3 regions of the Pseudomonas sp. MYb327 genome follow, and region 2 is predicted to be linked to each of the others. Evidence: predicted binding sites of a transcription regulator. Region 2 holds the regulator's gene; each other region holds the start of a gene.

Evidence for each region. The regulator sigma-54, encoded in region 2, starts transcription at its own class of promoters, with help from an activator protein. The targets are predictions, from matches to a motif close to ANTGGCATNNANNTTGCTNT.
Region 1: ABVN21_RS06075 (DNA translocase FtsK) is a predicted target of sigma-54. The motif match lies at 1,715-1,734, and genes of this name have one in related genera.
Region 3: ABVN21_RS02955 (flagellar basal body rod protein FlgF) is a predicted target of sigma-54. The motif match lies at 2,117-2,136, and genes of this name have one in related genera.

Annotation. Positions count from the first base shown of each region.
Region 1 is NZ_CP159258.1:1,364,353-1,367,629, reverse strand. Features, by position in the region: gene ABVN21_RS06075 (DNA translocase FtsK) at 1-1,476, opposite strand, end outside; gene trxB (thioredoxin-disulfide reductase) at 1,785-2,744, shown strand; gene aat (leucyl/phenylalanyl-tRNA--protein transferase) at 2,808-3,277, shown strand, end outside.
Region 2 is NZ_CP159258.1:4,303,250-4,306,526, reverse strand. Features, by position in the region: gene rapZ (RNase adapter RapZ) at 1-427, opposite strand, end outside; gene ptsN (PTS IIA-like nitrogen regulatory protein PtsN) at 430-894, opposite strand; gene raiA (ribosome-associated translation inhibitor RaiA) at 907-1,215, opposite strand; gene ABVN21_RS19475 (RNA polymerase factor sigma-54) at 1,290-2,783, opposite strand; gene lptB (LPS export ABC transporter ATP-binding protein) at 2,968-3,277, opposite strand, start outside.
Region 3 is NZ_CP159258.1:658,505-661,781, reverse strand. Features, by position in the region: gene flgH (flagellar basal body L-ring protein FlgH) at 1-438, opposite strand, end outside; gene flgG (flagellar basal-body rod protein FlgG) at 491-1,276, opposite strand; gene ABVN21_RS02955 (flagellar basal body rod protein FlgF) at 1,322-2,062, opposite strand; gene ABVN21_RS02950 (sigma-54-dependent transcriptional regulator) at 2,413-3,277, opposite strand, start outside.

The sequences.
Region 1 (3,277 bases), 2.9 Mb from region 2:
CGGGTCGATCATGATCAGCTTGGCGTCTTCCGGGCCGGACTTGAACAGGATCGACAGGATCATCGCGTTCACACCCACCGACTTACCGGAACCGGTCGTACCTGCCACCAGCAAGTGAGGCATTTTCGCCAGGTCAGTAATGACCGGCTTGCCGCCGATGTCATGGCCCAGGGCCAGGGTGACCGGCGATTTGAAGTTGTCGTACTCGGGGGTCGACAAGACCTCGGAGAAGCGCACGATCTGCCGGTCTTCGTTGGGAATCTCGATACCGACCGTGGTCTTGCCCGGAATCACTTCCACCACACGCACACTGGTCACGGCCAAGGAACGTGCGAGGTCTTTCGCCAGGTTGGCGATGCGACTGACCTTGACCCCCGCTGCCGGCTGGATTTCGTAACGGGTAATGACCGGACCCGGGTGGATCGAGTCCACGGTGACTTCGACGCCGAATTCCTTGAGCTTGATTTCCAGCAAATGGCCAACCGCAGCCAGGGATTCAGGCGAGTAATTGAGTTGTTTCTTTTCCGCAGGGTCGAGGATCGAGATTGGCGGCAAGGTGCCTTCCACGGCGCTGTCGACGAACAACGGCGCCTGCTTCTCTTTTTCCACGCGTTTGCTCGGCGCGGGAGGTTTCGGCGGAGCCGGCGCAATCACCGGCGGCACCTGCTTCTCGCGTTCGGACATGTGCTTGCTCAGCGCCTGCTCGCGCTCGATCAGGCGTTCCTTGACCTTGGCTTGCTCACGCTTATCGGTGACCGTCGGCGCCACCACGTCATGCACGCGGTCGTCGACTTCACGCAACTGCGCAACCAGTTGCTTGCGCTCGGTACGGGCCGCCCACCAGCGATTGGCTGCGCCCTGGAACAGCTCGAACAGGTCGAGGGTGATCTTGCCGGTAACGTCCATCACCTTGAACCAAGACAGGTCGGTGAACACCGTCAGACCGAACAGAAACAGGGCGATGAACAGCAACGTGCTGCCCTGGATATTCAGGGCGTTCTTCGCCAGGTCGCCAAGGCTTTCGCCCAGCGCACCACCAGCCCCGGCCGGTAACCCGGTCGCGGCATGGAAATGGATGTGCGCCAGCGCAGCACCGGACAGCACCAGGAACACCAGGCCGATCAGGCGCCAGGAAAACAGCCAGCCGCTCCACTGCCACGGCTCGTGGCGCTGACGGAATATTTGGTAAGCCTTGATCGCCAGTAGCAGCGGGAAGATGTAGGCAAAGTAACCGAGCACCATGAACAGGATGTCGGCGCTGTAGGAGCCGGCCGGACCGCCGAAATTCTGAACGTCGTCGATCTTGCTGTTGTGGCTCCAGCCCGGATCGTCCTTGCCATAGGTCAGCAAGGCCATCATCAGGAACAGGCACAGGGCGCCGATGGCGATCAGCGCACCTTCCTTGAGTCGGTAGTGCAAATGTTGGCGCCAGAGCGGAACCACGGCTGGTTTAGGTGCTGCGGTGGATTTCTTCAAAACGCTACTATTCCTGCGCCTATGGCGCGTCCATCTGTTGAATGACTATAAAAAACTGCCCAATCCAGGCAGGTAAAAAAGTTAACAGGCGTAACTGGGACTACTTTTAACACTGCACCCTGGTTTTTATAAACACAGAGCGCGATGCTTATTTTGTTACAAACACTGTTACAGCCAGGCATTGTACGGGTTTGTTCGCCCGATGCCATGCCTGAAATCCTTGGCTGTAGCATAGTCAAAAACACATTACATGCGACTCAATTTGAGCACGCATTCTCTTTTGTGACAAAGGCTTATGAGGTGTTTCTATGAGCGAAGCGAAGCATTCCCGCCTGATCATCCTCGGTTCCGGTCCTGCTGGTTACAGCGCAGCCGTTTATGCCGCCCGCGCCAACCTCAAACCCGTAGTCATTACCGGCATACAGGCAGGTGGCCAGCTCACCACCACCGTCGAAGTCGATAACTGGCCCGGCGATGTCGAGGGCCTGACCGGTCCGGTGCTGATGGAACGCATGCAAAAACACGCCGAACGCTTTGACACAGAGATCGTCTACGACCACATCCATACGGCCAAGTTGCAACAACGCCCGTTCGAACTGATCGGTGATAGCGGCACCTACACCTGCGACGCGCTGATCATTGCCACCGGCGCTTCAGCCCAATATCTGGGACTGCCGTCGGAAGAAACGTTCGCCGGCAAGGGCGTTTCAGCCTGTGCGACCTGCGATGGTTTTTTCTATCGCAATCAGGTGGTCGCGGTGGTTGGCGGTGGCAACACAGCGGTTGAAGAGGCGCTGTACCTGTCGAACATCGCCAAGGAAGTCCATCTGATTCATCGTCGCGACAAACTGCGCTCGGAGAAAATACTGCAGGACAAACTCTTCGAAAAAGCCGCGAACGGCAATATTCGCCTGCACTGGAACCAGAATCTGGATGAAGTCCTCGGCGACGCCAGCGGCGTGACCGGTGCCCGCCTGCGCGACAGCCATACCGGCGCCACCCGGGAATTACCCCTTGCCGGCGTATTCATTGCCATCGGCCACAAACCCAACACCGACCTTTTCACCGGGCAACTGGAAATGCGTGACGGCTATCTACTGGTCAAGGGCGGCAGCGAAGGCGACGCTACCGCGACTGCCATCGAAGGTGTGTTTGCAGCCGGCGACGTGGCCGACCACGTTTACCGTCAAGCGGTCACCTCCGCCGGTGCGGGCTGCATGGCGGCACTGGACGCGGAAAAATACCTCGACGACATTCCCGTCGTTTGACGGCACACTAAGTGGCGGGCCGATAACCCGCCACCGCCCTCCCCTTCTGCAAGCCCGGACGCCATGCTGACTTGGTTACAACGCAACACCCTGACTTTCCCGCCGCTGGAAAAAGCCATGCGCGAGCCCAACGGGCTGCTGGCCGCCGGCGGCGACCTGTCCGCCGATCGGCTCATCCGCGCCTACCGCCACGGTTGTTTCCCATGGTTCTCGGAAGGCCAGCCGATTCTCTGGTGGTCGCCGGATCCCCGCACCGTTTTGTTTCCCGACGAACTGCACGTCTCCCGCAGCCTGGGCAAACTGCTGCGCCAACAACGCTATCAAGTGACCTTCGACCAGGATTTTGCCGCGGTCATCCGCGCCTGCGCCGCACCGCGGGAATACGCCGATGGCACCTGGATCACCGAAGCCATGCAGGACGCGTACATAGAATTGCACCGGCGTGGCCATGCGCATTCGGTGGAGGTCTGGGACCAGGGAGAACTCGTCGGCGGGCTGTATGGCCTGGCCATGGGGCGGCTATTTTTCGGCGA
Region 2 (3,277 bases):
TGGTGGTATTTATCTTGAGATCGGCGAGGTCGGCAATCGGTCCGAGCAAGGTGCTCTCAACGTTGATCGCTTCGGCCAGCGATCGGTTGGCGTTGCTCAATGGGTGACGACGACGGGTTTCCGAAAAACGCTTGAGCAGCGTTTCCTCGTCGGCATCCAGGTACAGGACATCGCACTGGATATGCCGGCTGCGGACTTCTTCCAGCAGGTCGGGAAAGCGTGTCAGATGGCTCGGCAAGTTACGCGCATCGATGGACACGGCAACCAGCGGCTGGGACAGCTCAGTGTGAATCAGTGCGCGCTCGGCCAATTCCGGCAGCAACCCGGCAGGCAGGTTGTCGATGCAGTAGTAGCCGTTGTCCTCGAGAACATCGAGGGCGGTGCTTTTACCCGAGCCGGAACGGCCACTGACGATGATCAAACGCATGGTTACGGCCCGTTTTGCTCGTCCAGGACAACCTGATACAAGGCTTCATTGCTCGGGGCGCTGCGCAGTTTTTCGCGCACTTCCTTGCGGTCGAGCATGCTGGCGATCTGGCGCAAAAGCTCCAGGTGCGCATCGGTAGCGGCCTGGGGGACCAGCAATACGAACAGCAGGTCAACCGGGGCGCCGTCGATGGCGTCGAAATCGATTGGGGCGTCCAGGTGCATAAGGGCACTGATGGGCGAATCGCAGCCCTTCAGGCGGCAGTGAGGAATAGCGATGCCGTTACCAAAACCGGTAGATCCGAGTTTTTCACGGGCAATCAAAGCCTCGAAGACATCTTGCATCTCCAGATCCGGCACTTCGCGATGGATGAGGTTGGCAATTTGTTCGAGGGCTTTCTTTTTACTGCCGCCCGGCACGTTCACCAGGGAACGGCCGGGGGTCAGGATGCTTTCAAGTCGGATCATGGGTTGGGAGTGTTAACGACCGGTAGCGCCCTGGAGGAGGCTCTGGGTCTTTTCCTTATGCTTTTTGAGTTGTTTATCAAGCTTGTCGGTGAGTGCGTCGATCGCCGCATACATGTCGGTATGTTCCGCGTTGGCGACAACTTCATTCCCGGGAATATGCAGCGTGGCTTCGATTTTCTGCTTCAACTTTTCGACCGTCATCGTGACCTGCACGTTGGTGATCTTGTCGAAATGTCGCTCCAATCGTTCGAGTTTTTCGCCGATGTAGGTGCGAAGAGGTTCGGTCACTTCCAGTTGGTGTCCACTGATGTTGACTTGCATACAGCTTCTCCTTCGTTGCCAGTGCATAAAGCGGCAGATCAGATGATCTGCCACTGGAACGCTGTGGCGTGGCTCTACATCAACCGCTTGCGTTCGCTCGAAGGCGCGATCCCGAGGGATTCGCGGTACTTGGCGACGGTGCGGCGAGCCACCTGAATGCCTTGTGCCTCCAGTAAACCAGCGATCTTGCTGTCACTCAACGGCTTTTTCTGATTTTCCGCGGCAACCAGTTTTTTGATGATTGCGCGGATCGCCGTGGACGAGCATTCGCCGCCTTCGGAGGTGCTGACGTGGCTGGAGAAAAAGTATTTCAGCTCATATATGCCCCGCGGGGTATGCATGAACTTCTGCGTGGTCACCCGCGAGATCGTCGACTCGTGCATGCCCACCGCCTCGGCGATGTCATGCAGGACCAACGGTTTCATCGCTTCGTCGCCGTACTCCAGGAAGCCGCGCTGATGCTCGACAATCTGGGTGGCTACCTTCATCAGGGTTTCGTTGCGGCTTTGCAGGCTCTTGATGAACCAGCGGGCTTCTTGCAGCTGGTTGCGCATGAACGTGTTGTCGGCGCTGGTATCGGCGCGGCGGACGAATCCGGCGTACTGGGCGTTGACCCGCAAGCGTGGCACCGACTCCTGATTGAGCTCCACCAGCCAGCGTTCGTTGTCCTTGCGCACGATGACGTCGGGAACGACGTACTCGGCTTCAGTGGACTCGATTTGCGAACCTGGACGCGGATTGAGGCTCTGGACCAGTTCGATGACCTGGCGCAGTTCATCTTCCTTGAGCTTCATGCGGCGCATCAGCTGGCTGTAGTCGCGGCTGCCGAGCAGATCGATGTAGTCGGTGACCAGACGCTTTGCTTCAGCAAGCCAAGGGGTCTTGGCGGGCAGCTGGCGCAATTGCAGCAGCAGGCATTCGCCCAGGTTGCGGGCGCCGATGCCGGCAGGTTCGAATTGCTGGATGCGGTGCAGAACGGCTTCGATTTCGTCGAGTTCGATGTCCAGCTCTGGATCGAACGCTTCGAGGATTTCCTCTAGCGTCTCGTCAAGGTAGCCCTGATTGTTGATGCAGTCGATCAGGGTCACGGCGATCAGGCGATCGGTGTCGGACATCGGCGCCAGGTTCAATTGCCAGAGCAGGTGGCTTTGCAGGCTTTCACCGGCGGAAGTACGGGTGGTGAAATCCCACTCGTCGTCATCGTTGCTCGGCAGGCTGCTGGCGCTGGTCTGGTAGACATCTTCCCAGGCGGTATCGACGGGCAGTTCATTGGGGATGCGCTCGTTCCAGTCGCCTTCCTCGAGGTTATCCACCGTCGGGGCGCTTTCCTGGTAGGAGGGCTCCTGAATGTCGCTGTTGGGCTTCAGTTCGGCATTGTCAGCCAAGGGGTCGGTGTTGTCGAAGTCGTCGCCTTCTTCCTGGCGTTCGAGCATCGGATTGGACTCCAGGGCCTCCTGGATTTCCTGTTGCAGATCCAGGGTCGACAATTGGAGCAGGCGGATGGCCTGTTGCAGCTGCGGTGTCATCGTCAGCTGCTGGCCCATTCTCAAGACTAGCGATGGTTTCATGGCAGGGGCTTAACACCTTATTCGCCGGCGCACATGCGCCATCCACTACAGGGCGCCGGAGCGCCAAACATAAGCAAATTATATGCCCGAAACTGCAGCGTTTGCCTAGAGCGCTGTAACAATAAAAAAATGTTGATTTTTTATCGAGACAAGCGCTTTGGCGACCTGCCAGACACCTCAGCGCTTACAGGCGGAACTCATGGCCCAAGTACACTTCCTTGACCAGGTCGTTGGCCAGGATGGTTTCAGAGTCGCCTTCGGCGATCAGTTGGCCATCGTTGACGATATAGGCGGTTTCGCAGATATCCAGGGTTTCACGGACGTTGTGGTCAGTGATCAGCACGCCAATGCCCTTGGCCTTGAGGTGGTAGATGATCTGTTTGATGTCACCCACCGAAATCGGGTCCACGCCAGCGAAGGGTTCGTCGAGCAGGATGAACTTCGGGTTAGTGGCCAGTGCCCGGGCGATTTCCACGCGGCGACGTTCGCCACCG
Region 3 (3,277 bases), 2.5 Mb from region 2:
GATCGAACCGGTCAGGCTGTTGCCCTGCCCGGCCTTGCTGTCGCCCTTGGTTGCGCGATCGCCTTCATAGCTGGCGCTCAAGCTCAGGTCGTTGCTGCCAAACGGGTTGTTGGTGGTGGCGCTGCTACCGAACAGCGAGGTCAGGCCAATGCCGGTCTTGCTGGTCTTGTCGATCTGCGAGTTGGCGTTTTTGCTGGCCTGGGTCTTCTCGTTCAGGGTGATGGTGATGATGTCACCGACCCGAAACGCCTTTCGGTCGCTGTAGAGGTTTTGTTCGAAACCGGCCTGGTAGATCGAGCCGTTATTCGCGGCAGCCGGCAGCGGCGTGCGCGGCAACACCGGGGCGTAGTAAGGGTCATTAGGCTTGGGCGTCACAGGCACGCAGCCTGCGAGCGCGGTAATCCCACTCAGTGCCAGAACAGAGACGAAGCGATTCATGACCCTACCTCACGGTGTTGCAGGCGACCTCGTGGCCGCCTCATAGACTTGATTACAGATTCTGCGTTACGAACGAGAGCATCTGGTCGGCGGTGGAGATCACCTTGGAGTTCATCTCGTAGGCGCGCTGAGTGGTGATCATGTTGACCATCTCCTCAACGGTGCTGACGTTGGAGGTTTCCAGGGTGTTCTGCAGTGTGGTACCGAAACCGGCCAGGCCAGGCGTGCCGACTTGCGGCGCACCACTGGCGGCGGTTTCCAGGAACAGGTTGTTGCCCACGGCTTGCAGGCCGGCCGGGTTGATGAAGTCGGCGGTTTGCAAGTTGCCGATCACCTGGGACGCCGGGTTGCCGGCCACGGTAATGGAGACGGTGCCGTCCTTGCCGACGGTGAAGGTCTGGGCATCGTTCGGGATGACAATCGCCGGTTCCAGGGCGAAGCCGCTGGCGTTGACGATCTGGCCGTTGGAGTCCAGGTGGAACGTACCATCACGGGTGTAGGACGTGGTGCCGTCCGGTTGCAGGATCTGGAAGAAACCACGACCGTCGATGGCCATGTCCAATGGCTGCTCGGTGGTTTGCAGGCTGCCGGCGCTGAAGTTTTTCTGGGTGCCGACAATGCGCACACCGGTACCCAATTGCAGACCCGACGGCAGTTCGCTGTCCTGGGTCGACTGGGCGCCTGGCTGACGCTTGATCTGATAGAGCAGGTCCTGGAACTCGGCGCGGTCACGTTTGAAACCCGTGGTCGAGACGTTGGCCAGGTTGTTGGAAATGGTGGTCAGGTTGGTGTCCTGGGCGGACAGACCGGTTTTGGCAACCCATAGAGCCGGAAGCATTCGATTCTCCTCGTGCGCCTGTTTTACGGCGCAACGTTCTGATAATTAGCTGATCTGCAAGACCCGAGCCATGGCCTGGTCATCGTCTTTGGCGGTGTTCATCATCTTGATGTGCAGCTCGAACTGCTTGGACAAGGCCAGTACCGAAGTCATCTCTTCCACAGCGTTGACGTTGCTCGACTCGAGGAACCCGGACACCAGTTTGACGTTGGCATCGGCTTGCGCCGGCTGGCCATCCTTGGTGTGGATCGAACCGTCCAGGCCTTTGGTCATGTTCTTGATGTCCGGGTTGACCAGCTTGATGCGGTCAACTTCCGCCATGACGCGCGGTCCTTCACCCATCGCACGAATGCTGATGGTGCCGTCTTCGCCCACTTCAATTTGTTGCTCGGGCGGCACGGCAATCGGTCCGCCATTGCCGATCACCGGCATACCGTTGCCGGCGCGCAGTACGCCGAGGGCGTCGACCACCAGACTGCCGGTGCGCACGTAGCTTTCACCACCATCAGGGGTCTGCACCGCCAGCCAGCCGCTGCCTTGCACGGCGACATCGAGGTCGCGGCCGGTTTCTACCAGGCTGCCAGGGGAAAAATCGGTGGCCGGGCGTTCGGACATGGCAAACGCACGCGCCGGAAAGCTGTCACCGAACACCGGCATCGAACGGGCTTGCTCCAAGTCTTTCTGGAAGCCGTTGGTGGATATGTTCGCGAGGTTGTTGGCATGAGCTTTTTGCGCCAGTGCATTCTGGCTGGCGCCGGTCATTGCCACATAAAGGTACTTGTCCACAATCTTTCCTCTGCCTGCCGGACGTTTGCCGCCCACTGCTGTACTGACGAGGCATAAGCAATTTGCAGACCAACTTGTTTTTGCAGGCGTTGAGCCCGGCAAACAAAGGACTTGGGGAGATGGAGGGGGTGCAGAGGATTTGTATCAGAGACGAAAAACCGGCGGTGTTATGCCGTTAAGTGGCAAGGCTTGACCTGTTGCAGCAACACAAACACCTGTGGCGGGAGCTTGCTCCCGCTGGGCTGCAAAGCAGCCCCAAAATGGCTGACCGAATTTCTACTGGCAGATCGCGCAGGCTCTCTTTGCGGCCGCTTCGCGCCCGAGCGGGAGCAAGCACCCTCGCCACAGGGTCAGGTGTTGTCCTTGCCCACCTCATAATCGCGCAACTTATTGGCAATGGTCGTATGGGAAACCCCCAACCGCTTACCCAATTGCCGACTGCTCGGATGCTCGGAATACAAGCGCTCCAGCACCGCTTTCTCGAAGCGCCCGACAATCTCGTCCAGCCCACCCTCTAGCGAGAAATCGCCAAGCGGCTGACGCACGCCGTAATCCGGCAAGCGAATGTGCTCGGCCTTGACCGTCCCGCCCTCGCACAGGGAAACCGCCTGGAATAGCACGTTCTCCAACTGCCGCACGTTGCCCGGCCAGTGGTAATGACTGAGCCGGTCCATGGCCGCCGGTGCGAGTTTCGGCAGCGGGCAGCCGATCTGCCGACTGGCCTGGTCGAGGAAATGCTCCACCAGCGGCGTCAAACCGTCGAGGCATTCGCGCAGCGGCGGGATGTGCAACGACAACACGTTCAAGCGGTGATAGAGGTCCTGACGAAACTCGCCACGGGCGCACAACTCGGACAAGTCGACCTGAGTCGCACAGATCACCCGCACATCGAGATAAACCTCTTCGTCACTGCCTACACGCCGGAAGCATCCGTCCTGCAGGAAACGCAGCAGTTTCACCTGCAAGCGCGGGCTCATTTCCCCGACACCATCGAGAAACAGCGTACCGCCCGCCGTCAGTTCCAACAGCCCGAGCTTGCCTTCGGCCCGCGCCCCTTCGAAGGCGCCCGGGCCGTAGCCGAACAGTTCAGTCTCGGCCATGGATTCCGGCAGACCGGCGCAGTTGAGCGCCATCAAGGGTGACTGCCCGCGCGGACTGGCCAAGTGGCAGGCGCGCGCCAACAGTTCTTTACCGGTTCCGGTTTCACCTTCTATC